DNA from 4 places in the Bradyrhizobium sp. BWA-3-5 genome. Region 4 is predicted to be linked to each of the others. Evidence: predicted binding sites of a transcription regulator. Region 4 holds the regulator's gene; each other region holds the start of a gene.

Region 1 (7,498 bases), 2.7 Mb from region 4:
CCTACATCAAGCAACGCTTTCCGGCGGCGAGGCATGTCGAAGGCCGCTCGTGGCTTTACGGCACGGAAGCCTACCGGCGGCTATATCCGGAAGATTACGTCCAATCACGCGAGGTGATAGAAGGCGCGGCCCGATTTCAGGGCATGGCATGGTGGGGACAATTTCTGGATCGCGATGGCAATGTAAAGCCGCCACTGCGGCAGGCCCTGTTTCGCAACCTCGATCGGCTGAATGCAAACAGGCTTTGGGAGGCCTTCCCACTTCCCGCCTTTCGCGTGAGCGCACCGATCGATGCTTTCTACGCCAAATATGGAATCTGATTTTAGAGAAGCACCATCGCGAAGATCTCGGCACAACCAGGTTCTTCCTCATCCCCGCGAGGGGATGAGCCTATTGCGCCTTCGGCCGCACGATGGCCCAGCCGATGCGCAGCAGCGGCTGACGGCCGTTCACCAGCCATTCGAAGGCGCGCGGCACTTCCGGCACGAGGCCCGGAAAGCGCTGCGCGATTTCGGGCGGCGGCGCGCCTGACGTATCGGAGGCGCGCCAGACCACGACGCCGCCGGTCTCGTTGAATTTCGCAACCGACAGCCAGGGCGTCCGTTCCGGCGTGGCATCGAGCAATAGATGCGGGCGGCCGCGGCTCATCGCAATGAAGCTGGCGAGTTGCGGATCGCCGGCCACCGCGCGCAGCCGCTGATTGGTCCGCCGTTCGAAATTGTCACCAAAGAATTGCGCGATCGCCTTGGCCGGCAGCGACGTCGAGACTTCGTTAGCGCCGGTCCACGGCAGGAATGCCGTCGCCGCGATCATAACCACGGCGGGCGCGATAATGGCGACCGCCCACACTGTCCGCAGTAGACGCTGGCGCCGCAAATGGATCAGGTCGCCGGTCGCAACGATCACGGCAAGCCCGGACATCAGCAAGGCGACGCCGGCACCGCCGACAATACGATCGAAATTGAAGAACCCCGCGATCAGGCTGCCGAACAGCGCCGGCGCGAGTGCGAAGAAGAAGACGAAGTCGCGCGCCAAGGGGTCGACCGGCGGCCGGTAGATGATCGGCGCTTCCCCGGCGCTACCGGCGAAGAAGCCGGAATTGAGGATCACCAAGAGCACGATCGCCGCCATCGCCAGCACGAGACCGCCGAGCAGCCAGCCCCACTGCATGGCGCGCGCGGCAAGATCGGCGAGAGCGGGCCACGGCGGCATCGCCAATGCGTCGGCGCGAAGCAGCCAGATCAAATAGGGCAGCACCAGGACGACGATGACCAGGAGCGCATAGAGCGGATCGAGCGACATCAGCACGCGCCGACCCCGTTCGGTCGCGGCGGCAAATCCCACGAGGAGCAGCAACAGGCCGATGGCGGCGGGCGTGGTCAGCAACAGCAGCCCGGCCTCGATCGACCAGGCGAACCACGCGTTGCGCCGGTTCTGGCCGATCAATTGCCAGGAATGCAGCAGCAGCAGCGCCCAGAGCGGACGCGCCAGCACCAAGGGACCGAATTCGACGCCGGGCGAACTGAACGCCACGATCGTCATCGAGAGCAGGACGGCGAGCACCGCCTGCTGCCCGCCGACGATGGCGCGGGCAAGCTGGTAGTAGACCCAGAAGGTGACGACGGCGCAAACCTGCGCGAGCAGGTAGACACCGAACATGGTGTTGCCGGCGGCGCGGTAGGCGATGTCGGCGAGCCAGAACGCCAGCGGTGGTCCGAGCCAGGTCCCGACCTGGTATTCACGGCCGAAGGCCAGCACGGTCGCGAGATCGCCGGGCGGGCTGCGATACAGCAGCATCGGCAGGACCAGCCACAATGCCGCCTGCACCAGCACCACAATCCAGACCACCAGCCGCGGCCGGGCGCGGATCAATTCGACAACGAGCGAGGTGAAACGCATGAACCGTCCGAATGCCCGGGCCTGGCGGCCCTATCCCCCAACACGTTTGATAGAGCGCAGGCGCCGCGGAGGCAACCGCTCTTAGATCGTGGCGGAGATATCGGAAGCGCTCTCCGCATCCACCGTGAAGAGATCAGGCTCGACCTCGACCGCTTCAGGGAAATGCTTCAGCCGCGCGGCGATGACAGGCGCGAAGAAGCGGCGGTGGTGGACGCTGGGGCCTAGTCGGTCCAGCGCCTCGCGATGTTCCGGCACCGCGTAGCCCTTGTGGGTTTCAAAGCCGTAGCCCGGGCAATCCAGCGCCAGCGCGCTCATCAGGCGGTCGCGCGTCACCTTGGCGATGATCGAGGCGGCGGCGATCGACATGACAATGCCATCGCCACCGATCACCGCCTCGCAGTCGCACGGCGCATCGATCTTGTCGCGGCCGTCGACGAACACGTGCTTGGGCATTTCCGGTAAGGCGCGCACCGAGCGCGCCAGCGCCCAGAGCGAAGCGCGCAAGATATTGTCGCGGTCGATCCGCGCCGGCGAGGCAAAGGCGACGGCAAAGGACGAGGTGGCGCAGATCTCCTCGAACAGTTCCTCGCGGCGCTCGGCGGTGAGCCGCTTGGAATCGTCGATGCCCTTGGGGACTCGTTTCGGATCAAGGATGACGGCGGCCGCCACCACGGGCCCGGCCAGCGGACCGCGCCCGGCCTCGTCGCAGCCGGCGATCGGCCAGACGCCGCGCTTGATCAGCGCCCGTTCGCGGCGGAAGCTCGGCGGCGCGACCGCGATCACGCCCTTCGGCAGATCGGCCTTCTCCTTGCCGGCCTGCTTGCCTGATTTTCCGTCGGTTTTCTTGGCGGACTTGTCCCGAATCATGGCCGGGATTCGTGCGCCAGCGCGCCGCCGCGCGCAACCGGGAACTCGGCGTAATTCCCGTTATTCAGTCTTGTCCGTCGCTCAATCCGCCAGATGAACCCGCCGGTCGTCGCCGACTTCAATGCCCGGCGCGACCACGACTTCCCAAGGATGATTGTCGGGATCGCCAAAGTAGCCGGAGTAGCCGCCGTAGTCGGTCTTGTGTGCGGGCTTCAGCAGCGTCGCGCCGCAGGAGACGGCGAAGTCGAGAACAGCGTCGACCTCCTGGGTCGAACTGCAATTCCAGGCGAGCGTCGAGCCGCGAAACGTCGTCGGCCGGGGCTGGTCCGGCAGCCTGGCGTCGGCAGCGAGTTGGTCCCACGGGAACAGCGCGATCACCGTGCCGCCGGTATCGAAGAAGGCCACGGCCTCCCCGGTGGCGCGCATCTTTCTGACAAAGCCGAGCGCTTCATAAAAGGCGATGCTGGCGCGGATATCGCTGACACCGAGCGTGATGACCGTGAAGCGCGGGGTTGGCCTGCCTGGACTCATGCTTACTCTCCATCCGTCATTGCAGGGAGCAATGGCGACAACGCCCTAGAACAAACTCAGTTGCTGCCCGCTGCGCTTGGGCTTGATGAAGTGATCGGTCGTCAGTTTCGAGCGCCGCTTGTTGAGCCCAAGCTTTTCGCAGGCGATCTCGAACCGCCTCCCGATCATCCAGGCCATCGGCCCGGTGCCCTTCATCCGCGTTCCCCATTGCGAGTCGTAGTCGCGCCCACCGCGCATGTCGCGGATCAGCGTGAAGACGTGGCGGTAGCGGTCCGGATAGTTCGCCATCAGCCACTCGCGGAAGAGGTCGCGCACTTCCAGCGGCAGCCGCAGCAGCACGTAGCTTGCCTCTTTCACGCCGGCATGGGCCGCGGCATCGAGAATCCGCTCGATCTCGGAATCATTCAGCGCAGGGATTACGGGCGCGACCATCACGGTCGCGGGGATGCCGGCCGCCGACAATTGCCTGAGCGCCTCCAGCCGCTTTGGCGGCGTCGAGGCGCGCGGCTCCATGGTGCGCGCCAGCTTGGGATCGAGCGTCGTCACCGAGATCGCGACCTTGGCCAGATTGCGCTTCGCCATTCGCTGCAGAATGTCGATATCGCGCGTCACCAGCGCCGACTTCGTCACGATGCCGACGGGATGGCCGGCTTTATCCAGCACTTCGAGAATGCCGCGCATGATCTTGTATTCGCGCTCGATCGGCTGATAGGGATCGGTGTTGGTGCCGATCGCGATCATCCGTGGCTCGTAGCCGGGCGCCGCCAGCTCCTTCTCCAGAAGTTCGGGTGCGTCCGGCTTGGCAAGCAGCTTGGATTCGAAATCCAGCCCGGGCGACAGTCCGAGGAAGGCGTGGGTCGGCCGCGCGAAGCAATAGACGCAGCCATGCTCACAGCCGCGATACGGATTGATCGACCGGTCGAAGCCGATATCGGGCGAGTCGTTGCGGGTGATGACCTTGCGCGAGGTGTCCAGCGACACCGTCGTCTTGAACGGCGGCAGTTCGTCGAGACTCTGCCAGCCATCGTCGAAGGCGACGCGGGCTTCGGCCTCGAACCGGCCGCTCGCATTGGATTGCGCGCCGCGGCCGCGCCGCCGCTGACGGTCGATCGCGACCGCAAGCTCGGGAAAGGGTGTCGCGCCCGCCGGTTCGGAGGGCGGGGTAACCGGCGGGCGCTTGAGGGCATGAGAGGATGCTCGGCTCATGTTCCAAAGATAGCACGCAATCAGAACAAATCAAGAACATCATAGAAGGCAGTTCACACCGAAACGGTCGCTCCGAGAAGACGGCCTGCCCCATCTGCCGCAAAAAGCTGCACGCAAACGGCTGTTTTGATTGTGACAAGGTGATAACAGTGCGCAGGTTTCTCCGTTTGAGCCATCGAAGCCTCAATGATGTTGAGCGTAATCATTCCGACCGATGGGGTAGAGCAGACCGCCGTTGCAACACTGGCGGCGCTGGTGCCGGGAGCTGCCGCCGGCGTCATCTCCGAAGTGCTGCTGGTCGACCGGGCCGGCAATGGCGTGATCGAGCGGGTGGCCGACGTTGCCGGCTGCCGCTTCCTAAGCTTCGAGGGAACACGCGCTGCGGCGCTGGCCGCTGGGGCGCGGGCGGCGCGCGCGCCGTGGCTGATGTTCCTGCATCCCGGCGCGGTGCTCGACAGCGGCTGGATCGACGAGACCACGCAATTCATCCAGAACGTCTCACTCAGCGGCCGGCCGCGCGCGGGCGTCTTTCGCTATGCCCGCTCGCCCTACACCAACACAGGGATTCGCGACGCCTTCAAATTCGTCGGCCGGATGATCGCGGGACCGTCGGCGGAACAGGGGCTCTTGATCGCACGCGATCACTATGAGCGGCTTGGCGGCCATGGCGTCAACTCCCGCCGCCCCGAGACGCGGCTGCTCCGCCAGCTCGGCCGCGCTTCACGCACCCAGCTGCGTAGCCGGATCATGGTCGTCGCCTGAAGCGGCGGCCGCAGGTCCCGGACCCAAATATCGAAAACAACCCCATACACAGTAGAACGGCATGCCCGGCGCGCCTTTGCCTCGCGAATATACTTGCCAAAGTCAAATATATCCTTGACAATGGCAAATATCGAGGTACCCGATGTTGCAGAAAAATTCCGAACAAGAAATCGCGGCCGTTCGCGCCTTCAACCGCTTCTACACCCGCAAGCTCGGCATCATCGAGCCGAAGCTGCTGCACAGCCCGTTCACGCTGCAGGAAGCGCGCATCATGTACGAGATCAGGCATCGCCCGGCCTGCACCGCCACCGACCTTACCCGCGACCTCGGCCTCGATCCCGGCTTCCTGAGCCGCACGCTGCAGGGGCTGCAGCGCCGCCAGATCGTGGCGCGAAAGCCCTCGAAGGACGACGGCCGCGTCAACGAGCTCTCCTTGACCGCGAAGGGCCGCTCCGCCCAGGCCGAGCTCGAGCGCCTGACAAACGAGGAAGTTGGAAGCCTGCTCACCGCGCTGGACAGCGATCAGCGCGCCGCCATCGTCCGCGCCATGACGACTATCGAACAGACGCTGGAGCGCCCGACGGGGAAGCCAGCCGCCTTTCTCTTGCGCAGCCATCGGCCCGGCGACATCGGCTGGGTGATCTCGAGCCAGGCAAGGGCCTATGCCGAAGAATATGGCTGGGACATCAGCTACGAGGCGCTGGTCGCCGAGATCTGCGCGCAGTTCATCAGGAACTTTGATCCTGCGCGCGAGCATTGCTGGATCGCCGAAGCCGGCGGTGAGCCGCTCGGTTCGATCTTCCTGGTGAAGGGCAGCGATGAGGTCGCCAAGCTGCGGCTGCTCTTGGTAGAGAAAAAAGCGCGCGGGCTTGGCGTCGGCCGCGCGCTGGTCGAGCAGTGCATCCGCGGAGCGCGCGAAAAGGGCTACAAGGAAATGACGCTGTGGACGCAAAGCATCCTTGTCGCCGCGCGCGGCATCTATCAGGCGGCGGGCTTCCATCGCGTCAAGGAAGAGCCGCACCATAGCTTCGGCGTCGATCTGGTCGGCGAGACCTGGGAAATGAAGCTGTGAAGCCGGCGCGTCGCGACAGCCCGCGGCGCGTGACGCCAGCCATCATCGACTTCCACATCGCGCGCGCCCATCAGTTGCGCACGGAGGCCTATGGCGACATCGCCGGTGCGCTATGGGCGCTCTTGATCAGGCTGAAGCGCCTTGTGCTTTAGGCCGGCGCAGATGCTCGTCCAGCCGCGGCATGATTTCGACGAAATTGCAGGGCCGCGTGCGGTAGTCGAGCTGGGCACCCAAAATGCCGTCCCAGGCATCGCGGCAGGCGCCCGGCGACCCCGGCAGGCAGAAGATGAAGGTCGCACCGGCAACGCCCGCGGTGGCGCGGCTCTGCACCGTCGAGGCGCCGATCTTGGCATGGCTCAGCATGTGGAAGGCGATGGAAAAGCCATCCATCCGCTTTTCGAACAGCGGCTCGATCGCCTCCGGTGTGACGTCGCGGCCGGTGAAGCCGGTGCCGCCGGTGGTGATGATCGCGTCAATGCCGGCATCGGCGATCCATCGCCTGGCGATGGCCCGGATCGCCTCCACGTCGTCGGTAACGATCTGGCGTGCGGCAAGATGATGGCCTGCCGCGGTGAGGCGGTCGGCCAGCGTGGCGCCCGATTTGTCATCGGCCAGCGAGCGCGTGTCCGAGATGGTCAGCACCGCGATGTTGAGCGGCACGAATTGTTTTGTCTCGTCGATGGAGGACATCATCGCCTCTTTCCGTCATGCCCGATCTTGTGCGGGCATCCACGTCTTCAAACTATCTCAAAAGTATAGAAGTGGATGGCCGGGAGCTAGGGCGTGTACTCATAAATCCGCGATTGTCCGCTTGCCGGGGCAGACATGGCCCTGACCGGCCGGGGACGGCTGCAGATGACCCGAAGCGGTCGATGTCGAGCTTGTCCCGAGCTATTATCAGCCAAGCTGATCGACCAGTGCCGACCATAGAGCCCATGGTTCGCCTCGATGTACCGGGTCCTCAATTGCAGTGTGCACCATGACGACCTTAGAGGTCGGATCAACGCAAATGTACTGGCCCTTGAATCCTAACAACGCGAACTGCCGCCTCTCACCGGGAAACAGCCACAAGAGATAACCGTAGCCAAATCTCTTCGTCGCCGCGACCGGTCGCAGATAGTCATCCGAAGCTCGAACGGTGGTCGCATCGATCATCCATTG
Region 2 (7,498 bases), 3.9 Mb from region 4:
CCTCGGTCTCCGTCGAATGCTGGACGACAGCGATTTCGCGCGACAGGCGATCGAGCGCCGCTTCATAAAGCTGGCGTTCCGAGTAGGACTGCTCGGGCTGCGATTCGGAGCGATAGAGGTCGCGGACCACTTCGGCGATCGCGACGATGTCGCCCGAATTGATCTTTGCTTCGTACTCCTGCGCCCGGCGCGACCACATGGTGCGCTTGACCCGGGCACGGCCCTTCAGGGTCTCCAGCGCCTTCTTGACCAGCGCCGGCTCGGACAGCTTGCGCATGCCGACATTGGCGACCTTGGCGGTCGGCACGCGAAGCGTCATCTTGTCCTTCATGAAATTGATCACGAACAGCTCGAGCTTGGCGCCCGCGATCTCCTGCTCCTCGATCGCCAGGATCTGGCCGACGCCGTGAGCCGGGTAGACCACGAATTCATTGGCCTTGAAGCCCTGACGCTGGGTCACGACCTTCTTCGGCTCCTCGACGCGCGGCGCAGGGGCGGCCGGCTTGTGGGCAGGGGCCTTCGTAACAGCAGCCTTCGGAGCAGCGGCCTTCACAGCGGTCTTTGCGGGAGCCTTGTTCAAGGGAGCCTTGGCAGCAACTTTCGCAGCAGTGGTCTTCGAACCCGTCGCTTTCGCGGCGGTCTTGGCAGTCTTTTCTGGCATCGCGCTTCTTTTGTTCTTGGAGGACTTTGCAGCCGAAACCTTCCTGGCGTCCTTCATGGGCGCCTTGGCACGGCCCTTGGTTGCGCTGCGGCTGGCCGGAGCGGCTTTTTTAACGTTCTTGGAAGCACTCTTTTTACGCGTTTTCTGTGACACAGCCTGCGCGCGGAACTGCCACGCCCCTGTTCGATGTTTTTACGGGAACCCACCGGGGCCACAGGATACACATGGCCGGGATCGGCTTGTAATGTGCCTAATATAGCACATTTTCCGCAAAAATCAATGGTTTACGGCCGGTTCCGGGCCTTTACGGGGCCGTTTCCGCCATAAGCCCGGTAACAGGGTTAAATCCGACAAGCTGGTTCGGTTCAGATTGGGGCCGAAAACAGGCTCAATGAGCCCTTAACTTATCCACAGCCTTTAGTCGCCGGCGCCGGGCTCCTTGGAAAAATATTTCTCGAACTTGCCTTCGACACCCTCGAATTCTTTCGCGTCCGCCGGCGCTTCCTTCTTCTGGGTGATGTTGGGCCAGCTCTTGGCGTACTCGGTGTTGACCTCGAGCCACTTCTCCAGGCCCGGCTCGGTATCGGGCTTGATGGCGTCGGCCGGGCACTCGGGTTCGCAGACGCCACAATCGATGCATTCGTCGGGATGGATGACCAGCATGTTCTCGCCCTCGTAGAAGCAGTCGACGGGGCAGACCTCAACGCAGTCGGTATATTTGCATTTGATACAGGCTTCAGTGACGACGTAAGTCATCCAGCGCTCCGAATAAGGCTCCGAACAAGGCAGCGAAACGGATCAGATTTCCGGGGTTTGCGTAGCGCATGCAGTGCGCTGCCGCAAGGGAAGCAGCGGGCCTTTGACGGCCCAATTTCAGCCTTCCGTGCCAGCCTTTTGCAGATAGTTACGGCTTGCCGCTGTGCAATTCGTCATAGAGCACGCGCGCGGCTACCGCATCGCCCCGCCGCTCGGAAAAAGCCACCACCTTGAGGATGCGCACGCCGCGATCGAGCCCGATGGTGAGGACATCGCCGACCTTCACCGAGTGTCCCGGCGCCTTCTCGCGCACGCCGTTGATGCGGACATGGCCGGCCTCGACGAGCGCGGCAGCGGAGGTGCGGGCCTTCACCACCCGCGCATGCCACAGCCATTTGTCGAGACGCTGCCGCTCCAATCAACCCTCTTGGTTATTCCTTGCGGCCGGCGAGCTGTTCTTTCAGCGCCGCGAGCTTTGCGAACGGCGAGTTCGGATCGGCGACGCGATCGCGCTCGCGCGGGCTCGCGCTGGTCGCCCATTGCCGATGCGAGGGGCCGGAGTCGCGCTTATCGCGGCCGCCCTTGTCGCGTCCGCCGAAGTCACGGCCGCCACGCTCGCGATCACCCTTGTCGCGTCCGCCCTTGCGGTCGCCCTTGTTGCGATCGAATTTGTCGCGCCGCTCGTCGCGGTCGCGGCCCTTGCCCTCGAAGCGCTCGCGCGGCGGACGGTCCTGACGTGTTTGCTGACGCGCCTCGGCCGGTGCTGCTGCGCCCTCAGCGGCAGGCACGCTTGCGGCTTCGCCAGGCGCTCCCTCGCGCGGTTTTCTGAAATCGCCGTGGCGACGGCCGCGGCGGTGGCGCTGCGCGCCCTCGCCTTCGGCAGTCTGCGCGCCTTCCGCGGCGCGGCCGTGATGGCGCTGACGGTTGCGATCGTGATGCGGGCGACGCTCGTCGGATCGTCCGCCGGGCCGCCAGACCTCGACGAGCTGCGGCTCGGCGGGTGTTTCAGCCTTCGCTTCTGCTTCGGGCTTGGCCTCTGCGGCAGCCTCCGTGGGCGCGGCCACTGCGGCAGCGCCTTCGGCCGGCGCTTCGCTCGCAGTCGCAGGCTCGGCTTCAGCTTCCGCAGCGCTGACGGCTTCCGGCGTCTCCTGCTCCGGCGGCGCATCCAGGATCGCGGCTTCCGCCGGCGTGACTTCAGGCGCAGTAGCCTTTTCGGCTACCTGCGCGAAGGGCGTGACTTCCGGGAGCAGCGATGACGACGGCGCAGGATCGCCGGAAACAGGCAGCTCAGCGGCGACTTCCTCGGCCGGCGTTTCGGCCGTTGCCTGGGCGCTCGCCTCGACTGGCGGCGTCTCGGCGGCGACCGTCTCCACCACTTCCACCGGCTTCGGCGGCAATGGCGGGCGGCGGTCCATACGATAGCCGAGCGCGCGCAGGATCGAGGCAAAATCCTCGCCGGCCGATCCCGTCAGCGAGGTCATCGCCTGCGTCACCACGAAGCCGCGGCCGTCGAACGCGCCAGCGGGCTTCTCGCCCGGCGAGGTCTCGCGCCAGGCCAGCGCGGGACGGATGAGATCGGCGAGACGCTCCAGAATATCGACGCGCACAGCGCGCTCGCCGCACTGGCGATAACCGAGCACGCGATAGGCATCGCGATGCAGCGCCTTGTCGATCGGAAACGATGTCCGGCCGGAGCTCGCCAGATGCTGCGCGCCAGAGAGCGCGGACATGTCGACATTGTCCTGCTTCTCGGCCCACAGCAGCGACGCCAGCGCACGCGCTGCGGGCTTGAGCAGCGCGGGGAAATAGATGTGGTAGGCGCCGAAGCGCACGCCGTATTTTCGCAAGGTCGCGCGCGAGGTCTGATCGAGATCCTTCATCTCGCTCGCGATCTTGCTACGCTCCAGCACGCCAAGCGCCTCGACGAGCTGGAACGCGATGCCGCGGCCGATGCCGGTGATGTCCTCGGCCTTCGACAGGCCGAACAGCGGGCCGAGCAGCTTTTCGATATGCGTCTTGAGCCAGAGATCGAGCCGCGTCTGCACGGCCTCGCGCGGCGCGCCCGAGAGCCGCTCGTCGGAGATGATCCTGATACGCGGATGCAGCGCGTCGTCAGCCGCAACGAGCTTTGCCACGGCATCGCCGGTCCAGCGGATGGTACCGTCAGAGGTCAGCACGAACTGGTCATCGGGAGCAGCGGCAAGCTTTGCCGCGCGCGCGTCGATCTCGCTCGCCAGCACCTGGCTCGCGGCGGCCTGTAGCGCCTTCGCGTCCGATCCCGCCTCCGCCACGTCTGGCGCAAAGGTAAATCCATCGAGCCGGCCGATCGTGTGGCCCTCAACAATCACTTCGCCGGTCTTGCCAATTTCCGTATTCAAAACTGAGTTCTCCCGCAGGCGGCGCATCAATACACTGGTCCGCCGGTCAACGAAACGCTCCGTTAGGCGTTCATGCAGCGCATCGGATAATTTATTTTCCACCTCACGAGTGATCCCCTGCCAGTGGTCGGGGTCGGCCAGCCAGTCCGGGCGGTTGGCGACGAAGGTCCAGGTGCGGATTTGCGCAATCCGGCCCGATAGCGTGTCGATATCGCCGGTGACGCGGTCGGCCTGGTCGACCTGGGCGGCGAACCACGCGTCAGGGATGCGTCCCTTTTTCATCAGGAATGCATAAAGCGTGGTCACCAGCTCGGCATGGGCGGCGGGGGCGATCTTGCGATAATCCGGGATCGCGCAGGCGTCCCACAGCCGCTCCACGGCGGCCGGCCCGTGGGCCATGTCCCTCACCTCGCCGTCGCGGGCGGCGTGATCGAGCACGCGCTGGTCTTCGGCGACCGGCGCGCGGGTCAAAACCTCATGCCCCGGCGGCAGCGCCAGCGAGACCTGCAGGCTGCCAAGCGAGGAGAAATCGAGCTTCGAATTCCGCCACTGCAGCATTTTGACGCTGTCAAATGTGTGGTTCTGCAGCGCGTTCACCAGTTCCGGCTCGAACGGCGCGCAGCGGCCTGTGGTGCCGAAAGTGCCGTTGCGGGTGGCGCGCCCGGCGCGGCCCGCGATCTGCGCGAACTCGGCCGGCGTCAGCCGCCGGAACTGATAGCCGTCATACTTGCGATCGGAAGCGAACGCGACGTGATCGACGTCGAGGTTGAGGCCCATGCCGACAGCATCGGTGGCGACGAGATAATCGACGTCGCCGTTCTGGAACATCGCGACCTGCGCGTTGCGTGTGCGTGGGCTGAGCGAACCGAGCACGACGGCCGCGCCGCCGTGCTGGCGGCGGATCAATTCCGCAATCGCATAGACTTCATCGGCCGAGAACGCGACGATGGCCGTTCGGCGCGGCTGGCGGGTGATCTTACGGTCGCCGGCGAATTCAAGCTGCGACAGCCGGGGCCGCGTGATGATGGAGGCGCCGGGCAACAGCCGCTCGATGATCGGGCGCATCGTCGCGGCGCCCAGCAGCAGCGTCTCGTCGCGGCCACGGCGATGCAGGATACGGTCGGTAAAGACATGCCCGCGCTCGAGATCCGCGGCGATCTGGATCTCATCGACGGCGAGGAATGACACGTCGAGATCGCGCGGCATCGCCTCGACGGTCGAGACCCAATAGCGCGGTGCCTTCGGCTTGATCTTCTCCTCGCCGGTGACGAGCGCGACGCTCTCGACGCCTGAGCGGTCCACGATCTTGTTGTAGACCTCGCGCGCCAGAAGCCGCAGCGGCAGGCCGATCACGCCGGACGAATGCCCCAGCATGCGCTCGATGGCGAGGTGCGTCTTGCCGGTATTGGTCGGCCCGAGCACGGCGGTGACACCCGCGCCGGGCGCGCGTTCGGAGGCGAACGAGGAAGGAGAGAAAGCCATTTGGTGCAGGTTTTTCTTAGTCCAGTGCCGGCGTCATTGCGAGGAGCAAATCGACGAAGCAATCCATCCATCCGTTATGCCGCGCAATGGATTGCTTCGCTTCGCTCGCGATGACGGATGTGGTCGTCCGGCGTCAATTCCGCCATTCTGTTTCACTTTGCGACGGTGATGCGGTCGCGGCTTAAGCTCTGGAACGAGTCTGGAACGAATCGCGTCCGAATCGCTGACTCCTCCCGAAACCTGATACGTTCACCGCAACATCTCGCGCTGAAGCGCACAGGGAGGCACTAGATCAAGTTTGCGCGGGCTCCACAAGCGGCGGTTTTGGGCTCGATTTCTTAAAGACGTGAGTCGAATCAGAAGTGGTCCGGAGTCAACATGATTCATGCTGGTTGCATCGGGTTCTGCCTCGGGCGCCCCTGCGCTCCCTCGCCCCGCTCTTCCGCGGGGAGAGGGTTGGGGTGAGGGGCTCTCTCCGCGAACTGTGAGCGTGGAGACAGCCCCTCACCCGGCGCTTCGCGCCGACCTCTCCCCGCGAAGGGCGGGGCGAGGTTTACTCTCAAGGCTCAATTCGTCTTCGCCACCCTTGGCGGCGCCGCTGATGTCACGAACGACGTCGCCTCCAGCATCGCAAGGCCCAGCGGGGTCGGAATGCTCATCCGGAACGGAACCAGGATGCGGGTTCCCGCGATCGGCACGAAGGCGATTTCGATGCGGCGTTCGGCAGCGAGGTATTTGATGACGGGGCGATCGGGGATGTAGCCGGCGACCGGGGTGAAATAGATGGCGCAGACCAGCGCCGGCCCGTGATAGCCGCGCTCGGCCTTCACCGTTTCCATGCGCTTGTAGTCGAGCTTGAGGTCGTAGCGCAGGCGGCCGTCGAAGATGCCTGCGCCGGTGCGGCAGGAATCCGGCGACAGCACCTCGCCATTGCCAGGCACGCGCAGCATCGAGCCGGTCATCGGATCGAGCACGCCCTTGCGGTGCGCGTCGGTGACGGGAATGCGGTCGGGATCGACAGGCGGTACCGGGTCGAACGAGAATTCCTTCACGTTGCCGTTCGCCAGCGACATCCGAATGGTCTCGGATTTTTTCTGCGTGGTGGTCGTCGCGGTATAATTGCTCGCCACCAGCGCACCGTTCACGATGCGGCCGACGCTCGCGCCCGAGCCGCTGCCGCCGGAAAATGCCTTCAAAAGCCCCGCGGTGCCGCCCTTGGCGGATGCGGCAAACGTGTCGTCGCCGATTTCAATGGTCCAGGCGCCCTTGCCGACCGGAATGCCGGCCAGCGTCGCCTCATATTGCGCATCCAGCCGCCCCTGCGCGGAGGCGCCTTGCGGCACGAGCGCCAGAAGCGCCCCGGCGAACAGGCAGAAAACGAGCCCGAGCCTTGAAGAGAGCGCGGGGGGAGAGGCGGCGCGAGGCGTGGTCACCAATGAAAAGTCCCGGGGTCGGCGCGTGTTGATGTTCATTTAGGCAGAAATATCCGGCAAACAACGCGTGTTTCGCGATAACCACGCAATTCCGACCTCTGCTGGCTACCCGCGAGCGGGCGGGATGGCTTGGGTCGCGGCACTCTCTCGAAAGCCATGGTGTCGGCGCGGATTGCGCCCTTTATATGGTCCCTTAAGTGACTGGAAGCCCTAGTAAACCAGCCGTTACAGCGGACGATACAAATCGCGTTTTCTAACGCAGCACGCCCTCGGACTTGATCCGTGGGGCGCCTTCCGGTTCGCGCTGAAGAAAACGCGCCAAAAACAGAGGCTTGGAACCTCTGCACGAGGACCAAAGCCGCCCCAACAACCTTGACCCGGCGGCCATCTCCCCCTATACACCCGCGGTTCCTGGAAATGGACGCGATTTTGGACCCCCGCGCGCTGGCCGCGTGACACGCTTGGCTTTGGCGGGGATGGAAGAGGATTTTGGAAAATGTCCCGGCGCTGCGAACTGACGGCCAAGGGCCCCCAGGTGGGCCACAAGGTGAGCCACTCGAACATCAAGACCAAGCGGCGCTTCCTGCCGAACCTGACCAACGTCACCTTCATCTCGGACGCGCTCGGCCGCAACGTGCGCCTGCGCGTCTCGACCAACGCGCTCAAGAGCGTCGACCACAATGGCGGCCTCGACGCCTACCTGCTCAAGGCCAAGGCCGACGTCCTCTCCCCCCGCGCCCTCGACCTGAAGCGCGCGATCGAGAAGAAGGTCGGCAAGCCCGCGCCCG
Region 3 (7,498 bases), 110 kb from region 4:
TTCTCAGTCGGGAATCATATAGCGCATCGAAGGCCCGATCACCACCCCGGAGCCTTCGGGCGAAGCTGTTTTTCCGCTCGTTTTTTCATGGACTTAACGCATCGCGAGACGATTTTCCGGAGGCTGCCGAGATAGCCATTTCCGGACCGCAATAACCGGATCGGAACGGTGTCTCATTACCTCCATCTCAGGAGCCGAAAACTACCGCATGCATGATCCGCCCGGGCAGGAAGGTGAACGCGCCGGCGATGATCAGCGCGCCGAAGAAGATCGACGTCATCGCCTTCTTGTGGCCGCTGACATTGTGCCGGCGCGCATGTAGCACCGCCAGCGCCAGCATGACCGGCACGAAGACCGACAGGATATGGATCGGACTGAACGGCCCGACCAGGCGGATCTCGTGGATCCAGAGCGAACTGATCGCAACCGCTGCCATCAGCATCACCCAGATCCAGGCCGAGCGTCCTGTGCGGCAGCGTTCCCTTTGGGGCGGCGAACTGCACAATGCCGAGCGCGAACGCCGCGATGGCGGCGAAGGCGTGCAGCGGGATCGTTCCGGGGGCCTCCAGCAGCGGTGCGAGGCTCATGGCGGCGCTCCATCTCGAGTTGGCGATCGAGACGGGGCGCAGTTAATCACTGGCGCGCGGCAGATCGCAGCGCGCCTGCATCCTTCAAGACGCCGCTTCGCGGCGCCTCGGATGATGCTGTTCAGCGCGGTAAACAGCGATAGATTTAGAATGGGATGTCGTCGTCCATGTCGCTGTTGCGGCTGCCCGCCGCGACGGCCCGCCGGGGCGCGGAGCTAGCCGGGCCGCTGGAGCCGAAATCGCCGGCATCGTCGGAGCCGAAGCCGCCTCCCCCACCGCCGCCGCGGCCGTCGAGCATGGTCAGCGTCGAGTTGAAGCCCTGCAGCACGACCTCGGTCGAGTATTTCTCGACGCCGCTCTGGTCGGTCCATTTGCGCGTCTGCAGCGCGCCCTCGATGTAAACCTTGGCGCCCTTTTTCAGATACTGCTCGGCGACCTTGCAGAGGCCCTCATTGAAGATCACGACGCGGTGCCACTCGGTCTTTTCCTTGCGCTCGCCGGTCGCCTTGTCGCGCCAGGTCTCGGACGTTGCAATGCTCAGATTGGCGACCGGCCGCCCGTCCTGGGTCCGCCGGATTTCCGGATCCTTGCCGAGGTTGCCGACCAGAATCACCTTGTTCACACTTCCCGCCATCACAGCTCTCCACTCGATATCGCCGGCAAAAATCACTGCTCCGGCCGCGGCCGTTTCAATTTCTTGACCTGTCGCTTGTCTGACTTCCGCGTCCGCTTCTCGGACCTTTCGGGCCGACCCTATACGCTCGCAGGCCCCGCTGACCCCGCGATCCCTTCGCAAGCCGGCGGTTATCCACATATAGCATCGGCCACGCGAATGTTCCAGCTTTGTTCCACTTGTCCGTTCGGAACACAACGACGCAACCTCGGAGCGAACCACGGGAACCCACGGGGAACCGAAATGAACTCGAAATGGAACCCCGAAAGTTCCCGCCAAAGTTCCAATTTTCTCTAACAAATCATTATCTTGGTTCCATTACACTTGGTTTTCCTGTGTGTCATTTCGGAGACGCCATTTCTGAGCGAGTCACGATAAATACAACCCACCGGCGCGGCGCTCGCGCCCTTGGGGAAACGCTTCGGGACCAACGGAAGCGTGCAATCTGGAGATAGCCATGAAGAAGGTTTGGTTAGGTACAGTTGCTCTTATCGCGTTCGCTGCGCCCGCAGCGGCCGCCGACCTGGCTGCGCGCCCTTACACCAAGGCGCCGCCGCCTGCGATCGCCGCGGTCTATGACTGGAGCGGCTTCTACATCGGTGCCAACGGCGGCTGGGGCTCGAGCCGCAAGTGCTGGGATCTCACCGACGCCGGCCTGGGCCCCATCGTTGCCTTCCCCGAAGGCTGCCACGATGCAACCGGCGGCACCGCCGGCGGCCAGCTCGGTTATCGCTGGCAGACCGGCACCTGGGTGTTCGGTCTGGAAGGCCAGGGCAACTGGGCCGACTTCAGGGGCAGCAATGTCAGCCTGTTCGATCCGACACTCCGCAACGAGTCGCGCATCGACGCCTTCGGCCTGATCACGGGCCAGATCGGTTGGGCCGCGAATAACGTTTTGTTCTACGTCAAGGGCGGTGCGGCCGTTACAGCGGATCGCTTCCGCATCCGTGATGCTGCCACGGGTTTCGTGGTTGCCACCACTGGTGACGACACCCGCTGGGGTGCAGCGGTCGGTGCGGGCCTCGAATTCGGCTTTGCCCCCAACTGGTCGGCCGGCGTTGAATACAACCACCTGTTCATGCAGGACCGCAGCCACGACTTCACCACAGCGGCTGGCGTCTTCTTCGGCACTGACCGCATCCGCCAGGATGTCGATCTCGTCACAGTTCGTGTGAACTACCGCTGGGGTGGCCCTGTTATCGCGAAATACTGACCTGCTGCAGTACTCGGGAATACGAAAAGGCCGGCGTTACGCCGGCCTTTTTGCTTGGTTGTAATTGGGTTCCATCACTACCCGCAACGGTTGCATATTACCTACATTTGCCGCGGATGTGGTTTTTGGGAGACAGGAATCCGGCGCGGCCTCGGCTATACGCAGGAGCAACCTCAAATTGACGGCTGAGGGAGTTGCGTTCGAGAGCCGCGAAAGGAAAAGAAAAGTGAAAAAGATTCTGCTGACGACCACTGGCTTGATCGCGCTTGGGATGGCGCCCGCGATCGCCGCCGATCTTGCCGCGCGGCCCTACACCAAAGCGCCACCGATGGCAGTTGCAGCGTATAACTGGAGCGGCTTCTACATCGGCGCGAACGGCGGATGGGGCACGAGCCACAACTGTTCGACCAACACCGCAGTCCTCGGCATTCCGGTGGCACCGACTTCCTTGGGCTGCCATGACGCCGATGGCGGCACGGTCGGTGGTCAGATCGGCTATCGATGGCAGACCGGAAACTGGGTGTTCGGCATCGAAGCGCAGGGCAACTGGGCCGACTTCAACGGTTCGAACACCTTTGCGCCGCTCTCCAGCAACCACACCAAGATCGACGCATTCGGTCTGTTCACCGGCCAGGTTGGCTACGCCGCCAACAACGTCCTGTTCTACGTCAAGGGTGGTGCTGCGGTCACCGACAACCGCTACGAAGGTGTGTTCGCCGGCGTCGTGATCGACCGCGCCGAGGAGACCCGCTGGGGTGGCACGGTTGGTGCCGGCGTCGAATACGCCTTCGCGCCGAACTGGTCATTCGGCGTCGAGTATAACCACCTGTTCATGGGCACCAACAACTACAACTTCCGCAGCGTTATCGGTGGCATCAACACCCGCAACGATGACATCAAGCAGGACGCTGACCTCCTCACCGCTCGCATCAACTACAAGTTCGGCAGCTACTGATCTCTGCATCAGGAGAGTTCCCGACTGGGAAAAGGCCGGCCTTGCGCCGGCCTTTTTTATGCGTTCCTGCTGACGACTGCTGCCAAAATATTGATGGCACAAAACAATCCGTTGATGATTCGCGCGCGGCACTGGAAATTTCTTACCGTTCTTCCTATGTTCCGACTTTCAATCATCGGCGCCTGATCCCGGTTTCCTGCCTGGCCATGCGCGCCCAACTTGGTGCGCGACCTGCGCGCCTGGAAATGCCGATATGGATGAAGTGCTAAGGGCGAAGCGCCAACAGACCGCCGGCTCCGCATCGCGTGCGATCACCATTCGCGGAGCGCGCGAGCATAATCTCAAGAACGTCGATCTCGAGATTCCCCGCGACAAGCTCGTCGTGTTCACCGGCCTCTCAGGCTCCGGCAAATCTTCGCTCGCCTTCGATACCATCTATGCCGAGGGCCAGCGCCGCTATGTCGAATCGCTCTCGGCTTATGCGCGCCAGTTCCTGGAGATGATGCAGAAGCCGGACGTCGACCAGATCGACGGCCTGTCGCCAGCGATCTCGATCGAACAGAAGACGACGTCGAAGAATCCGCGCTCCACTGTCGGTACCGTCACCGAGATCTACGACTATATGCGCCTCTTATGGGCGCGCGTCGGCGTGCCCTATTCGCCAGCCACGGGACTGCCGATCGAAAGCCAGGTGGTCTCGCAGATGGTCGACCGCGTGCTGGCGCTGCCCGAAGGCACCCGCCTCTATCTGCTGGCGCCCGTCGTGCGCGGCCGCAAGGGCGAGTACAAGAAGGAGCTCGCCGAATGGCTCAAGAAGGGCTTTCAGCGCGTCAAGATCGACGGCACTTTTCATGAGCTGTCGGACGCGCCCGTTCTCGACAAGAAATTCCCGCACGACATCGATGTGGTCGTCGACCGCATCGTGGTGCGTCCCGATCTCGGCCAGCGTCTTGCCGAAAGCTTTGAGACCGCGCTGAAGCTCGCCGAAGGTCTTGCAGTGATCGAATATGCCGACGCGCCGGCGGCGACGGAAGAGAAGAAGTCCGACAAGAAGACCGCCAAGATCCACGACAAGAGCGGGCCCGAGCGCATCCTGTTCTCGGAGAAATTCGCCTGTCCGGTATCGGGCTTCACGATCCCCGAGATCGAGCCGCGGCTGTTCTCGTTCAACAATCCCTATGGCGCCTGCCCGGCCTGCGGCGGCCTCGGCGTCGAGCAGCATATCGACGAGGACCTCGTCATCCCCGACAAGGAGGTGACCTTGCGCAAGGGCGCGATCGCGCCCTGGGCCAAATCGTCCTCGCCCTATTACATCCAGACGCTGACCGCGCTGGGAAAATTCTACAAGTTCACGCTCGACACCAAGTGGAAGGACCTGCCGAAGAAGACGCAAGCCGCGCTGCTGCATGGCTCCGGCGACGACGAGATCAAGTTCTCCTACGAGGACGGCGTCCGCTCCTACGACACCAAAAAACCGTTCGAGGGCGTCATTACCAATCTCGAGCGCCGCTACCGCGAGACCGAGAGCGAGTGGGCGCGCGAGGAGCTCGCCAAATATTTCTCCGACATTCCCTGCGCGGCGTGCTGTGGCCACCGCCTCAAGCCGGAGGCGCTCTGCGTCAAGATCGGCGGCAAGCATATCGGCGAGATTTCCGAACTGTCGGTGAAGCGTGCCGGCGAATGGTTCGAGAGCGTGCCGAAGGCGTTAAACGCGCAGCAGAACGAGATCGCCGGGCGCGTCTTGAAGGAGATCCGCGAGCGGCTGTCCTTCCTGCTCGACGTCGGGCTGAACTATCTGACGCTCTCGCGCTCCTCCGGTACCCTCTCCGGCGGCGAAAGCCAGCGCATCCGCCTGGCCTCTCAGATCGGCTCGGGGCTGACGGGCGTGCTCTACGTGCTGGACGAGCCCTCGATCGGCCTGCACCAGCGCGACAATGCGCGGCTATTGGAGACGCTGAAGCGGCTGCGCGACCTCGGCAACACCGTGATCGTGGTCGAGCATGACGAGGACGCCATTCGCCTCGCCGACTACGTGCTCGACATCGGCCCCGGCGCCGGCATGCATGGCGGCCACATCGTCGCGCAGGGCACGCCCGCCGATATCATGAAGAATCCGAAATCGCTGACCGGCAAATACCTCACCGGCGAATTGTCGGTGCCGATTCCCGAGCGCCGGCCGCCGAACCACCGGCGGACCATCAAAGTCGTCAACGCCCGCGGCAACAATCTGAAAAACGTCTCGGCGGAAATTCCGCTCGGGCTGTTTACCTGCGTCACCGGCGTTTCCGGCGGCGGCAAGTCGACGCTCTTGATCGATACGCTCTACCGCGCCATCGCCCGCAAGCTCAACAATGCCAGCGAAGGCGCCGCGCCGCACGATCGCATCGAGGGGCTGGAGCACATCGACAAGATCATCGACATCGACCAGTCGCCGATCGGCCGCACTCCGCGCTCGAACCCGGCGACCTACACCGGCGCCTTCACGCCGATCCGCGAATGGTTCGCCGGCCTGCCGGAAGCCAAGGCGCGCGGCTACGAGCCCGGCCGCTTCTCCTTCAACGTCAAGGGCGGCCGCTGCGAGGCCTGCCAGGGCGACGGTGTCATCAAGATCGAGATGCACTTTCTGCCCGATGTCTACGTCACTTGCGACACCTGCAAGGGCAAGCGCTACAACCGCGAGACGCTGGAAGTCCTGTTCAAGGGCAAGTCGATATCAGATGTGCTCGACATGACGGTGGAAGAAGCCGCCGAATTCTTCAAGGCCGTTCCCCGCGTCCGCGAAACCTTCAAGACGCTGCACCGCGTCGGCCTGGATTACATCCATGTCGGCCAGCAGGCGACGACCCTCTCCGGCGGCGAAGCCCAGCGCGTCAAGCTCGCCAAGGAGCTCTCAAAGCGCGCCACCGGCCGCACGCTCTACATCCTCGACGAGCCGACCACCGGCCTGCACTTCCACGACGTCGCCAAACTCTTGGAGGTGCTGCACGAGCTGGTCGCCCAGGGCAACACAGTCGTCGTCATCGAGCACAACCTCGAAGTCATCAAGACCGCCGACTGGGTCATCGATCTCGGCCCCGAAGGCGGCGACGGCGGCGGCGAAATCGTTGCGTGGGGCCCGCCGGAGGATATCGTGAAAGCGCCGCGTAGCTACACCGGCAAATTCCTGGCGCCGGTGCTGAAGAAGGCGGATGGCAAGCCAAGGAAGAGCGCGGGGGCGAGTGAGGCGGCGGAGTGAGAACGCACGCTCCAAAGGAACGTCGGGCGGATTAGCGACACGTAATCCGCCACTTATCCTACACCCCCCAATAATGCGGATGCGGCCGCGACCGGTCGCCCCAGTCGAACGCGTCATCGTCCAGCTCGGACGGCCCTGCCCGCAGGTCCTCCACCGTCACGTCAGTCTGGTACGCCTGCCGCGCGGCATCGAACCGCAGCGCGTCCCACCGGATCGGACAATGATGGTGGCTGCCGAGCAGCCCGCCGGTCTTGATGACGGCGTAGGCGACCGTTCCGCTGGTCTTGTCGAGCATCAGGCGTTCGATCGAGCCGAGCCTTGTGTCGCGGCAGTAGACGCTGACATGCTCGACGCGGTCACTGGGCACCAGGGTATGCGGCATGGCGACCTCCCTGTCTTCCGTTGTTCGCCGATATCTTATCACAGTCGGCCCCGGCGTGGTTCGCTCGCCGTGCGACAACTTGCCGGACCCGTTGGCTCCACCAAGGGTCCCCCGCGGCTCACTCCGCGATCGCTGCGTCCACGAATCCCTTCGGGTCCTCGCAAAACTCCCGCATGACCTTGTAATGGTCGGTATCCTTCAGCGTCACCGGCTCCAGCCCGTATTTCGTCAGCCGCAGCAGCGTCGCGTTCGGATAGGCCATCAGCATGGGCGAATGCGTGGCCATGATGATCTGGCAATGGCCGATGTCCTCCATCCCGCCGCATCAGCTTCAGAAACTCGATCTGGCGTCCCGGCGACAGCGCGGACTCCGGTTCGTCGAAGATGAAGATGCCCTGGCGTTGGCAGCGTTCCTCGAAGAAACGCAAAAAGCCTTCGCCGTGAGAATGCGAT
Region 4 (7,498 bases):
CTGTCGATCTCCGGCTACCACATGGCTGTCGTCGCCGGCGTCGTGTTCTTTGCGGTGCGGGCGCTGCTGGCGCTGTTTCCGGTGCTCACGGTCGGCTACGCCATCAAGAAATGGGCGGCGGCCGCCGCGCTCGCTGCCGCCGCGTTCTACCTCCTGCTCTCGGGCGCCGAGGTCGCGACGCAAAGGTCGTTCTTCATGACCGCCGTGGTGCTGATCGCGGTCATGGTCGACCGCCGCGCCATCACCTTCCGCACGCTCGCGGTCGCCGCCTTGATCGTGCTGGCGGTGGCGCCGGAGGCGCTGGTGCATCCGAGCTTCCAGATGTCGTTTGCCGCCACGCTGGGCCTGGTGGCGCTGGTGCAGATCGGCATGCCGCGCCTGTTCGCCGCGCCCGACAACAACGCGACCGCGCGGGCCGCGCTGTGGGGCGGCCGCGAGTTCACCATGCTGCTGCTGGCCTCCCTGGTGGCGGGGCTTGCGACCATGCCTTACGCGGCCTTTCACTTCCACCGGGTGACGCCCTATGGCGTGATCGCCAACCTCGCGGCGATGCCGGTGGTGTCGGCGGTCGTGATGCCGGCGGGCCTGCTCGGCCTCGTCGCCATGCCGTTCGGCTTCGATGGGCTGTTCTGGGCGATCATGGGTTTTGGCATCGACTGGATGATTGCGGTCACGCAATGGGTCGCGGCATTGCCCGGCGCGGTTGGCCGCATTCCGGCCTTCGGCATCGGCCCGCTGATCGCGGCGAGTATTGGCATCATCCTGCTCGGCCTGCTGCGCACGCCGCTGCGCTGGTCGGGCGCCGCGCTGGTGGTGCTGGCGGCGATGTGGGCGGCGCGGGTGACGCCACCGGATATTCTGATCTCTGCGGACGGCCGCCATGTCGGCGTCCGCGGCCAGGACGGCCGGCTGCATCTGATGCACGCGGTGAAGGGCTCGAAGGATACGTTCCTGCTGAAGGAGTGGCTGGCGGCGGATGCCGATGCGCGCAACGCAACCGATGCCACGCTCACCTCAGGCGTGTCCTGCGACGACCTCGGCTGCGTGGTGCCGTCTGCGGGCGGCCCGCTGGTCGCGCAGGCGTTCAGGCCGGAAGCGTTTGCGGATGATTGCGAGCGCACGGCGCTGATCGTGACGCTGCGGCAGGCGCCGGCCGCCTGCAGCGCTTCCGTGATCGACGGCGAGCGATTGCGGCGCCAGGGCGCGATGGCGCTAGGGCGAGGCAGGGAAGGCTTTGTCGTCGAGGCGGTCAAGCCGCGCGGGATCGACCGGCCGTGGTCGCCGGCCGTAGCTGAGGAGCGCGAGCCGGACGCCACCGTGCTGGCGCCGCGCGTGCCGGCGCGGGCCGTCGATGCGACGCCGGCCGAGGCGGACCTTCAGGCGGAAGAATAAATTGAGTTCAGCGATCGTCGTGCGGAGGAGCGACCGGTATCTCGAACGCGCCGAGGTGAAACTCCTCCGGCGCGTCAGGCTGCGAAGGCAGGTTGACCAACGTGAACGAGGCGTCGGGGAATTGCTGCCAGATCGCGAGATCGTCCGCGGTGACGGTGAGCCAGCCATAGCGGAACATGTACCGCCCCGGTGCAGTGACGCGTCCGGCTCTTTGCCATGTAATCTTGTTGACCACCGACTGCCCTCGGCGCCGATTTTCCAGGCAATATATCACGTAATCCGCCGGTTTGAACCGGCGGATTACATGCGCGGCGTTTAGCCGGTCACGATAGAAGCGGCCGGAGGCGCTTCGACGGCTTTCGGGGCGCGCTCGCCGCCGGTCTGGACCACCGGCAATTGCAGCACGGTCGCCCGCTGGCCTTCGCAAAGCTGCGTCACCAGCACATGGCTGCCATCGGGAAATTCGATCGCGTCATGGTGACGGTCGGCCACTTCGGGCTCGATCTGATTGAACTTGCCGACCCGCCACTCGGTGGTTCGCGTCCAGATCCAGCGGTTATCGTATCTGACGTCCTCGGCGAACGCCAGTTCGGTGCCGGGAAGCATGCAGACCGCCACTGCTGGTTCGCGCTCTGACGCAAAGCCGCGGGTCGAAGTACCGCGGAAGGTTGTGGTAACAAGCGTCTCGCCGACCCGGGCAGGGCGCGTCGCCACGGCGTGCAGGCTATAGTCACACATCGGATGGCTCCCTCGTTTGAGATAGCTGACCCGTGTCTGGAAGGAGGCACAGGCCTCTATCGCAGTGGATTTTATCGCAAGTGGACTTGGCAGAAGCTTTTCTTGGTTCGGGACAAATTCTGCGACTGGCCTGACTGCGATCAAAATCACAAGCGCGATAACGGGGCTTTGTTCCTTCACGCAGCAAAAAACCCCGGCCGATGGCCGGGGCTGGATGTCGTTGTCGTCATGTACGCCAACCGACAGACCAATATTTAAAGATCAGTATTTGCGGTACAGCCCGATCAGCTTGCCCTGGATTCGGACCCGGTTGGGCGGCAGGATGCGGACTTCATAGGCGGCGTTGGCCGGCTCGAGCGCGATCGAGGCGCCGCGGCGGCGGAAACGCTTTAGCGTGGCTTCCTCCTCGTCGATCAGCGCCACCACGATATCGCCGGTGTCGGCGGTCTCGTTGCGCTGGATCAGCGCCATGTCGCCGTCGAGAATGCCGGCATCGACCATGGAATCGCCGCGCACTTCGAGCGCGTAATGTTCGCCGGAGCCGAGCATGTCAGGCGGCACGCTGATCGTATGGCTGCGGGTCTGCAGCGCCTCGATCGGCGTGCCGGCGGCGATCCGGCCCATCACGGGCACGGCGACCGGACGATTGCCGTCGTCCTCGGCAACAGGCGGGCTTGAGGTGCGCTTGCCGAGCGTGCCTTCAATAACGCTTGGCGTGAAGCCGCGGCGGCCGTTGCCGGCTGTCGCAAGCTCCGGCAGCTTGATGACTTCGATGGCGCGGGCGCGGTTGGGCAGGCGGCGGATGAAGCCGCGCTCCTCCAGCGCCGTAATCAGGCGGTGGATTCCGGACTTCGAGCGCAGGTCGAGCGCGTCCTTCATCTCGTCGAAGGAGGGCGGCACGCCGGCCTCTTTCAGCCGTTCATTGATGAAACGCAGTAGCTCATACTGTTTGCGCGTAAGCATCGCGAGCAATCCCCCGGTTTGGTATCGTCGTTCGGTCTCGAATTTCAGCGCCCAGATCGCCGGAGTCCCCAAACTCCCAACCAGAGACACTAGCGCTCGAAACAAATCATGAACGGACACTATATGTTCGATATGTGTTCCGCAACCACTTAATTTCAGGTGAACGCATTGGCGATAGCGGCCGGATGCGCCGTTCGGCGCGTCATTCCGGCAGGCGCAGAAGCTCGCAACGCGACCCCTTCACGGCGGCCGGCGCGAATGGCGGACGTATCACAAGTGCCCGTGCCGCAGCGAGATTCCCGAGCAGTGAGGAGTCCTGGTGGGTGACCGGCACGGCCGTCAGCGTGCCGTCCTCGTGCTCTTCCAGGCGGGCGCGAAGATAATCTTCGCGCTGGTCGTTGGCGGCGAGGTCGCGGCCCAAAACGGCGCCTTCCCTGACGTGATGGACGTGGTCGCGGCCCGATAAAGCGCGAATCAGCGGCACCAGGAACAGGAATCCGCAGACATAGGAAGAGACGGGATTGCCGGGCAGGCCGATCACCCGCATCGAGCCGAGCCTGCCATGCATCATCGGCTTGCCCGGCCGCATCGCGATCCGCCAAAAGGCCATGGTCGTCCCTTCGGCTTCGAGCGACTGCTTGACGAGGTCATGGTCCCCGACGGACGCCCCGCCCATGGTAATCAGGACATCCGCGTTGGACTCGTTGGCACGGCGGATACCTTCCGTGGTGGCGGCAACGGTGTCGGCGGCCAGGCCGAGATCGACGACCTCGGCGCCCTCCGCCCGCGCCAGCGCGCGCAAGCCATAGCCGTTGGAGTAGACGATCTGGCCGGGGCCGGGGATCGTGCCGGGCATGACCAACTCGTCGCCTGTGCCCAGCACGGCCACTTTCGGGCGGCGGTGCACGGCGACTTCCGGATAGTTCATGCCGGCGGCGAGCGACAGGTCGCGGTCGGAGAGGCGGCGCCCGCGCTTCAGCAGCACGTCACCCTCACGGAAATCGACGCCGGCGGCGCGGATATGCCGCCCGGGGACGGCGGCTTCGGTGATGGTGATATGATCGCCGTCGACAGCCGTGTCTTCCTGGATGATGACGGCGTCGGCGCCGTCTGGGATGACGCCGCCGGTGAAAATTCGCACCGCTTCGCCGCGGCCGACCTTCCGTTCGAACGGGCGGCCAGCGGCGACCTCGCCGATCACTTTGAGCCGGGCGGAGAGATCGGCGGCATCCGTTGCGCGCACCGCATAGCCGTCCATCGCCGACATCGCCTCAGGCGGCTGGGTCCGCCGCGCCGCGACGTCGCGCGCCAGCACGCGGTGATGGGCGGCGTCCAGCGCGACCATTTCCTCGGGCAGGGGATCGGCGCCATCAAGGATCGCGGACAATGCATCGGCAACCGGCATCAAGGCCACGGGCAGACCTCCCTAAATTCCAAGTGCGGTCAGTGCCCTTGCCACGTCATCCGTCGATGTCACGTGGATGGCAGAAAGGCCGCGCGCCCGCGCGCCTTCGATATTGGCGGCTGAATCGTCGAAGAACAGGATCCGCGAGGCCGGCACGCCGATCGCTTTTATCACATGATCATAGGCTTCGGCGTCGGGTTTGCGCAAACCGATGCTCGAGGACAGGAAGATCTCGCGGAAGTGGCTGAGGACATCAGTATAGGCCCGCGAGAAATGCGCGACATGGGCCGGATTGGTATTGGAAAAGGCATAGAGCGGCAGGCGCCGCGCCGCACCGGCGAGAAGCGGGGCAATGCCGGGCATCTCGCCGGTGAAGATCGCGTTCCAGCCTTCCAGGAATTGGGCGTCCGTGATGGTGATGCCGAGCGACTGGCGCAGGTTTGCGAAGAACGCGGCGTCGTCGATCCGGCCGATCTCGTGATGCTTGAAACTGTCGTCGACAATGAAGCGCGCGGCGAGGTCAACAGGCGTGCAGCCCGCATGGCCTGCCCAGCACGCCATCACGCGGTCGAAGCTGATATCGAGCACGACGCGGCCGAGGTCGAACAACAGGACGTCGGCGGAGTGGGGCGCTGGCGGCGAATTCATGGCAGTCGTTTACAAAACTGATTGGGCATGGGCAACGGCTCGGACTGATTTCCGCTCGATCCGGCATTTAAGCCGGTCCGCGAGCTGTGCTAAGCGTTGGGTCAAAACAGGGAGTGGTGGCATGAAAATCGTGGGCAGAATTTTGAGCGCGACCGTTGTGATTGCATTCTTGGCTGGTCCCGCCTGGGGTCAGCAGGCCCGTCCTCCCGCCTACGGCGAGACCGACAAGGACAAGACGCCGGCCGAAATAAGGGCCGAGAAGGACGCCGAGCGGGCCTACCAGAGATCGCTCGGCAACATTCCCCAGCAGCAGAAGAGCGATCCCTGGGGAACGATGCGCGGCGACAGCGCCCCGCCGAAAGGCGCCGCCAAGGCGCCGGCACCCGGCAAGCCAAAGGCCAAATCCGCCGAAGGCGCGGCAAAGTAAGCAAAGTCCTTAAAGCCCGCATGGCCGGGCTATATGATCCGCTTCTCGAAGAACACGCTGCTCGCGATGGATTGTGGTGCCATCTTCGCATAGGCGCCGAACGCCGGACATTCCCGGAATCCCGTTCGTACATAGAGCCGCATCGCCGCGATCTGCCGGTCTCCCGTCTCCAGACGCAGCACGGTGAGGCCGGCATGGCGGACCTCGGCTTCGATGCGGGCCAGGATGGCGTCCGCAACGCCCTGTCCCCGCGCGGTGTGCCGCACGTACATGCGCTTGACCTCCGCGAAATCGGGAAAGAGGAAGACGCCGCCGCAGCCAACCGCCGCTCCGCGCAGTCTTGCGAGGAAGAATCGGACGTCCGGTTGAAAAATCGCGTCGAGCGTCAGGCCATGACGCTGCTCAGGCGAGTACTCCGCGGAGAGCACAGCCTCCAACTCACCGACGAGTGAGCGCACCTCGTCGGTCGCGGTCAGCGCAGGTTCGATCTGCACTTCGTTGCTATCAGCCATGACTGCCCCTTCGAACCGCGGAACCCGGCCGGGTCGATCCTACATTTGCACTCGATTAGGAAACTCAGCAAATGCGGTCGGCTTTCGGTGAGAAAATGTTCCTGTTTCGGGTGAATCGGATCAATTCGAGGCCGATAAGGGCTCCTTGAGGCCGTATTGCCCCGGGCGGGCATGCCTTGATCCGACCAAAAAGCCATTGTGTGTTGGCGGTGCCGGGACAGGGGCGCTGATTCAGGGGAATCGTGGGCGTCCGTTAGGGAAGGGACGCCCCATATGCGCAGGAATTTCGCCTTTCTTCTCGGCACGGTGACGGGTGTGTGTCTGACCCTTGTCGTGGCCGGACCACAGGGCGCCAATCTGGTCGCGGCGGCAAAGGCCGCGGCCCGTTCCGACACCTACAACCAGCTCAATCTGTTCGGCAGCGTGTTCGAACGGGTCAAGACCAGCTATGTCGAAAAGCCGGACGATTCCAAGCTGATGGAAGGCGCCATTAACGGCATGATCTCCGCGCTCGATCCTCATTCGCGCTACATGAATGAGAAAGGCTGGAGCGACATGCAGGAGACCACCCATGGCGAGTTCGGCGGGCTCGGCATCGAGGTCACGATGGAAGACGGCCTCGTCAAGGTGGTGACGCCGATCGACGATACGCCGGCGGCAAAGGCGGGCGTGCTGTCGGGCGACGTTATCACCCAGATCGACGACGAGGCGATTCAGGGTATGAGCCTCGAACAGGCGGTGAGCCGGATGAAGGGCCCGGCTAACAGCAAGATCCGGCTGAAGGTCGTGCGCAAGGGCGCCGCGCCGATCGAGGTTGCGATCGTGCGCGAGATCATCCGGGTGCGTCCGGTCAAATTCCGCACCGACGGCGGCGATATCGGCTACATCAGGATCACCCGTTTCAACGAGCAGACCACCGACGGCCTGAAAAAGGCGCTGGCCAACATCTCCAAGGAGATCCCGGCCGACAAGCTGGCGGGCTACGTCATCGACCTCCGCAACAATCCCGGCGGACTGCTCGACCAGGCGGTGTCGGTGTCGAGCGCCTTCATGAACCGGGGCGAGGTGGTTTCCACCCGCGGCCGCACCGCGGAGGAAACCCAGCGCTTCACCGCCCGCGGCGGCGACATCACCAAGGGCAAGCCGCTCGTCGTGCTGATCAACGGCGGCTCGGCCTCGGCGTCCGAGATCGTCGCTGGCGCGCTGCGCGATCACAAGCGCGCCACCCTGATCGGCACGCGCACCTTCGGCAAGGGCTCGGTACAGACCATCATTCCGCTCGGGCCGGGCAACGGCGCGCTGGCGCTGACCACGGCCCGTTACTTCACCCCATCAGGCCGCTCGATCCAGGCCCAGGGCATCGCGCCCGACATCGAGGTGCTGCAGGACGTGCCCGATGAATTCAAGGGCCGC

Evidence for each region. Region 4 encodes LexA, which represses DNA repair genes until DNA is damaged. Its sites were predicted from a motif close to TGTTCNNNNTGTGTTCNG; they were not measured.
Region 1: a site for LexA is predicted at 4,525-4,542, ahead of RX331_RS30935 (PA0069 family radical SAM protein). Genes of this name have one in related genera too.
Region 2: a site for LexA is predicted at 5,467-5,484, ahead of RX331_RS36930 (helicase-related protein). Genes of this name have one in related genera too.
Region 3: a site for LexA is predicted at 3,575-3,592, ahead of uvrA (excinuclease ABC subunit UvrA). Genes of this name have one in related genera too.

The regions. Positions count from the first base shown of each region.
Region 1 covers NZ_CP136626.1:6,446,460-6,453,957, forward strand. The annotation lists gene RX331_RS30915 (hypothetical protein) at 1-320, shown strand, start outside; gene RX331_RS30920 (glycosyltransferase family 39 protein) at 391-1,899, opposite strand; gene RX331_RS30925 (ribonuclease HII) at 1,981-2,766, opposite strand; gene RX331_RS30930 (VOC family protein) at 2,848-3,297, opposite strand; gene RX331_RS30935 (PA0069 family radical SAM protein) at 3,343-4,503, opposite strand; gene RX331_RS30940 (glycosyl transferase) at 4,693-5,265, shown strand; gene RX331_RS30945 (helix-turn-helix domain-containing GNAT family N-acetyltransferase) at 5,408-6,337, shown strand; gene RX331_RS30950 (hypothetical protein) at 6,334-6,489, shown strand; gene moaB (molybdenum cofactor biosynthesis protein B) at 6,464-7,027, opposite strand; gene RX331_RS30960 (serine hydrolase) at 7,235-7,498, opposite strand, start outside.
Region 2 covers NZ_CP136626.1:7,688,634-7,696,131, forward strand. The annotation lists gene RX331_RS36915 (CarD family transcriptional regulator) at 1-661, opposite strand, end outside; gene fdxA (ferredoxin FdxA) at 1,079-1,417, opposite strand; gene RX331_RS36925 (RNA-binding S4 domain-containing protein) at 1,566-1,835, opposite strand; gene RX331_RS36930 (helicase-related protein) at 1,849-5,277, opposite strand; gene RX331_RS36935 (DUF3108 domain-containing protein) at 5,844-6,647, opposite strand; gene rpmB (50S ribosomal protein L28) at 7,207-7,498, shown strand, end outside.
Region 3 covers NZ_CP136626.1:3,821,986-3,829,483, reverse strand. The annotation lists partial or broken gene RX331_RS18495 (DUF2306 domain-containing protein) at 188-587, opposite strand; gene RX331_RS18490 (single-stranded DNA-binding protein) at 733-1,221, opposite strand; gene RX331_RS18485 (outer membrane protein) at 1,718-2,473, shown strand; gene RX331_RS18480 (outer membrane protein) at 2,700-3,428, shown strand; gene uvrA (excinuclease ABC subunit UvrA) at 3,682-6,663, shown strand; gene RX331_RS18470 (PRC-barrel domain-containing protein) at 6,722-7,045, opposite strand; partial or broken gene RX331_RS18465 (AAA family ATPase) at 7,164-7,498, opposite strand, start outside.
Region 4 covers NZ_CP136626.1:3,716,233-3,723,730, forward strand. The annotation lists gene RX331_RS17930 (ComEC/Rec2 family competence protein) at 1-1,392, shown strand, start outside; gene RX331_RS17935 (hypothetical protein) at 1,400-1,570, opposite strand; gene RX331_RS17940 (hypothetical protein) at 1,708-2,130, opposite strand; gene lexA (transcriptional repressor LexA) at 2,392-3,093, opposite strand; gene glp (gephyrin-like molybdotransferase Glp) at 3,296-4,507, opposite strand; gene RX331_RS17955 (HAD family phosphatase) at 4,520-5,146, opposite strand; gene RX331_RS17960 (hypothetical protein) at 5,268-5,573, shown strand; gene RX331_RS17965 (GNAT family N-acetyltransferase) at 5,603-6,085, opposite strand; gene RX331_RS17970 (S41 family peptidase) at 6,359-7,498, shown strand, end outside.